2 regions of the Enterococcus sp. DIV0800 genome follow, and region 2 is predicted to be linked to the other one. Evidence: a T-box and tRNA genes for the amino acid it is inferred to sense, from the RefSeq annotation. Region 2 holds a T-box; the other holds one or more tRNA genes.
What was found. A T-box is a leader RNA that pairs with one kind of tRNA and senses whether it is charged. The one in region 2 lies ahead of serS (serine--tRNA ligase), so its partner is inferred to be a tRNA-Ser.

Region 1: it has a tRNA-Ser gene. The T-box ahead of serS (serine--tRNA ligase) is inferred to sense a tRNA for this amino acid. The anticodon was not compared.

What each region holds. Positions count from the first base shown of each region.
Region 1 is NZ_CP187898.1:1,438,153-1,440,447, forward strand. It holds tRNA gene IGI54_RS06905 (tRNA-Leu) at 44-127, opposite strand; tRNA gene IGI54_RS06910 (tRNA-Cys) at 155-225, opposite strand; tRNA gene IGI54_RS06915 (tRNA-Gln) at 291-362, opposite strand; tRNA gene IGI54_RS06920 (tRNA-His) at 374-446, opposite strand; tRNA gene IGI54_RS06925 (tRNA-Trp) at 462-532, opposite strand; tRNA gene IGI54_RS06930 (tRNA-Tyr) at 541-621, opposite strand; tRNA gene IGI54_RS06935 (tRNA-Phe) at 623-698, opposite strand; tRNA gene IGI54_RS06940 (tRNA-Asp) at 729-804, opposite strand; tRNA gene IGI54_RS06945 (tRNA-Val) at 808-880, opposite strand; tRNA gene IGI54_RS06950 (tRNA-Glu) at 896-967, opposite strand; tRNA gene IGI54_RS06955 (tRNA-Ser) at 985-1,073, opposite strand; tRNA gene IGI54_RS06960 (tRNA-Asn) at 1,121-1,194, opposite strand; rRNA gene rrf (5S ribosomal RNA) at 1,203-1,318, opposite strand; rRNA gene IGI54_RS06970 (23S ribosomal RNA) at 1,391-2,295, opposite strand, start outside.
Region 2 is NZ_CP187898.1:2,459,963-2,462,257, forward strand. It holds gene IGI54_RS11850 (sensor histidine kinase) at 1-840, shown strand, start outside; T-box leader at 871-1,080, shown strand; gene serS (serine--tRNA ligase) at 1,125-2,295, shown strand, end outside.

The DNA of each region.
Region 1 (2,295 bases), 1.0 Mb from region 2:
TTCAAATAAAAAACTAAGATGAAATACCATCTTAGCTCTTTAATACCGGCGGCCGGGGTCGAACCGGCACGCCCGTGAGGGCACTGGATTTTGAGTCCAGCGCGTCTGCCAATTCCGCCACGCCGGCATATCAATAATATTAATTTTAGTACTAAGGCGGTAACCGGATTTGAACCGGTGATGAAGGTTTTGCAGACCTCTGCCTTACCACTTGGCTATACCGCCATTATACTATTGTTTTAATCTCAGAACAAGTTTTTCAAGAAATTTTCTTGATACTTTCTGAGAAACTGGGGTAGCTGGATTCGAACCAACGCATGAGGGAGTCAAAGTCCCTTGCCTTACCGCTTGGCTATACCCCAATAATAAAAAGGGCGAACGATGGGAATCGAACCCACGAGTGCCGGAGCCACAATCCGGTGCGTTAACCACTTCGCCACGATCGCCATATCAATAAAAAACAGGGGCAGCAGGAATTGAACCCACACTAACGGTTTTGGAGACCGCTGTTCTACCTTTAAACTATGCCCCTGAAACAAATGGAGGAGAGTGGATTCGAACCACTGAACCCTAAGGAACGGATTTACAGTCCGTCGCGTTTAGCCACTTCGCTACTCCTCCATGGTGGCGCGGGACAGAATCGAACTGCCGACACACGGAGCTTCAATCCGTTGCTCTACCAACTGAGCTACCGCGCCATATATAATAGTTTAAAGTTTTTAATCAAATGGCGGTCCCGACGGGATTTGAACCCGCGATCTCCTGCGTGACAGGCAGGCATGTTAACCCCTACACCACGGAACCGAATGGGGGTTAACGGGTTCGAACCGCTGACCCTCTGCTTGTAAGGCAGATGCTCTCCCAGCTGAGCTAAACCCCCATATATTTAATTAAATGACCCGTACGGGACTCGAACCCGTGTTACCGCCGTGAAAGGGCGGTGTCTTAACCGCTTGACCAACGGGCCAGTAAAAAATATTGTTACGGAGAGTAAGGGATTCGAACCCTTGAGACAGGAATACCCGCCTACATGATTTCCAATCATGCTCCTTCGGCCACTCGGACAACTCTCCAAGATAGGAGCACAAAGGCCCAATACTCTTTTTTCTCTTTCGAGAAACTCCGGCAGTAGGACTCGAACCTACGACATCATGATTAACAGTCATGCGCTACTACCAACTGAGCTATGCCGGAATAATACCGCGTGGCGACGTCCTAATCTCACAAGGGGCAACCCCTCACTACAATCGGCGCTAAGAAGCTTAACTTCTGTGTTCGACATGGGAACAGGTGTATCCTTCCCGCTATCGCCACCACACTATTTGTTTGAGTAAACTTCGTTCACTCAAAACTGGATCAGAAACGTTTTTAAACAACCTTGAATCAATTTTTGGTTAAGTCCTCGATCGATTAGTATCAGTCCGCTCCGTACATCACTGCACTTCCACTCCTGACCTATCTACCTGATCATCTCTCAGGGATCTTACTTTCTTAAAGAAATGGGAAATCTCATCTTGAGGTGGGCTTCACACTTAGATGCTTTCAGCGTTTATCCCTTCCCTACATAGCTACCCAGCGATGCCTCTGGCGAGACAACTGGTACACCAGCGGTAAGTCCATCCCGGTCCTCTCGTACTAAGGACAGATCCTCTCAAATTTCCAACGCCCGCGACGGATAGGGACCGAACTGTCTCACGACGTTCTGAACCCAGCTCGCGTGCCGCTTTAATGGGCGAACAGCCCAACCCTTGGGACCGACTACAGCCCCAGGATGCGACGAGCCGACATCGAGGTGCCAAACCTCCCCGTCGATGTGGACTCTTGGGGGAGATAAGCCTGTTATCCCCAGGGTAGCTTTTATCCGTTGAGCGATGGCCCTTCCATGCGGAACCACCGGATCACTAAGCCCGACTTTCGTCCCTGCTCGACTTGTAGGTCTCGCAGTCAAGCTCCCTTGTGCCTTTACACTCTGCGAATGATTTCCAACCATTCTGAGGGAACCTTTGGGCGCCTCCGTTACTCTTTAGGAGGCGACCGCCCCAGTCAAACTGCCCATCTGACACTGTCTCCCACCACGATTAGTGGTGCGGGTTAGAGTGGTCATAACACAGGGGTAGTATCCCACCAGCGCCTCTGTCGAAACTAGCGTCCCGACTTCTACGGCTCCTACCTATCCTGTACATGTGGTACAAACACTCAATATCAAACTGCAGTAAAGCTCCATGGGGTCTTTCCGTCCTGTCGCGGGTAACCTGCATCTTCACAGGTACTAAAATTTCACCGAGTCTCTCGTTG
Region 2 (2,295 bases):
ATCGCTAATGGAAATTACGATTACCGCATTCCTTTCGAACTACGGGGAGATCTCAGCAAGGTCGTTGACAGTATCAATGGATTGGTTGACAGCACGGTTGCGGCCATCGAGGATGAACGAGCGATCGAAAAATCGAAAGACGAGTTGATTACAAATGTCAGTCATGACATTCGCACCCCGTTGACTTCTATTATTGGTTACTTGGGTCTAATCGAAGATCGACAATATCAGAATACGGATGAAATCCTTAAATACACTAGCATCGCCTACAAAAAAGCCAAACAAATGAAATCCTTAGTCGAAGATTTGTTTGAGTATTCGAAGGTCCGCCAGCCCTCGGTGCCGGTTATTAATGTCTCCTTCGATATGGTTCAACTATTAGAACAATTGGCAGCCGATTTCGAGCTCGAGGCTAAGAAAAAAGATATCCAAATTCTAGTGGATACAACAGAAAGTCAGTTAGTCATGGATGGCGATACCGAAAAACTTGTCAGGGTTTTTAATAACTTGATCACCAATGGTTTAAAATACGGAACCCATGCAGACAAAATTATCATTAAGATTGAAAAGGCCAAAAATGAAGCCGTCATTACGGTTCAAAACAATGGTCAACCAATCCCTAGAGAGGCACTGGATCAATTGTTTGACCGCTTCTATCGAGTGGACGAATCCCGCTCGCAAGAAATCAGCGGGACTGGCCTAGGCTTAGCCATTACCCAAAATATCGTCAATCTACACGGTGGTTATATTTATGCTCAATCAAATGAAGACTGGACTTCTTTTATCATTCATTTGCCGCTACACAAAAATCAAGCGAAGGCCCTTTCAGATAATCGTTGACTTTAATTTTTCGATTGCTTATACTGGTCTCAATAAGAGATGCAGGAAACCAAGTACTTGAGTTTGTTTTTTTAGAGAGTTGATGGCTGGTGAAAATCAACAGAACAGCTTAGGGAAATCCAGTTTCACGATCTGCGTTTTTCGAAAGAGAAACCGGGTGACGCCGATAACCGTCGTTCAAGTGCAGCATTTGCTGAATTTGGGTGGTACCGCGAAATTATACACCGTTTCGTCCCTGTTAATGGGATGAGACGGTGTTTTTTTATTTTAAAGGAGGAAAAACAATGCTAGACGTAAAAATGATCCGCAACAATTTTGCCGAAGTAAGCGAAAAATTAGCTACTCGTGGCGTGAAGGAAGAAGTCTTAAAACGTTTCTTAGACCTAGACGAACAACGCCGCCAATTATTGGTTAAAACAGAAGAGTTAAAAAAATACCGGAATGATGTCTCTGGGGAAATCGCCAAACTAAAACGCGAAAAAAACGATGCTACTGATAAAATCGCTGAAATGAAGGAAGTCGGCGTCAAAATCAAAGACTTCGATACACAAGTCGCTGAGATCGATGCCCAATTAACTGAAATCACGACGACTTTACCGAATCTGCCTCACGATTCTGTACCAATCGGTGAAGATGAAGACGACAACGTTGAAATGCGTCGTTGGAGCACGCCTCGCCAATTCGCTTTTGAGCCAAAACCCCACTGGGAAGTCGCTGAAAATCTTGATATTTTAGATTTCGAACGGGGAGCAAAAGTTTCCGGCAGCCGTTTTGTTTACTACAAAGGCTTAGGCGCGCGTTTAGAACGGGCTGTTTACAACTTCATGCTTGATGAACATGTTTACGAACAAGGCTATACTGAAATGATTACCCCTTACTTGGTAAACAGCAAATCAATGTTTGGGACTGGGCAATTTCCAAAATTCAAAGAAGACGTTTTCCAAGTGGAAGACCGTGATTTGACGTTGATCCCAACTGCAGAAGTTCCTTTGACTAACTATTATGCCGACGAAATCTTAGATGGCAAAGACTTGCCGATTTATTTCACTGCGTTATCTCCTTCTTTCCGTTCCGAAGCAGGCAGTGCGGGTCGTGATACTCGCGGCTTGATTCGTTTACATCAGTTCCATAAAGTAGAAATGGTAAAATTCAGCGATAAAGAATCTTCTTACGATGAATTAGAAAAAATGACGCAAAATGCGGAAGTGCTTTTACAAAAGCTTAACTTACCTTATCGAGTGATTACCTTAAGTACCGGTGATATGGGCTTCTCAGCAGCGAAAACTTATGATTTAGAAGTTTGGGTCCCTGCACAAGATACGTACCGTGAAATCAGCTCTTGTTCAAACTGTGAAGACTTCCAAGCTCGTCGCGCTATGATTCGCTACCGTGACGAAGAAGGCAAAGTTCAATATGCTCATACTCTGAATGGTTCTGGTTTAGCTGTTGGCCGAA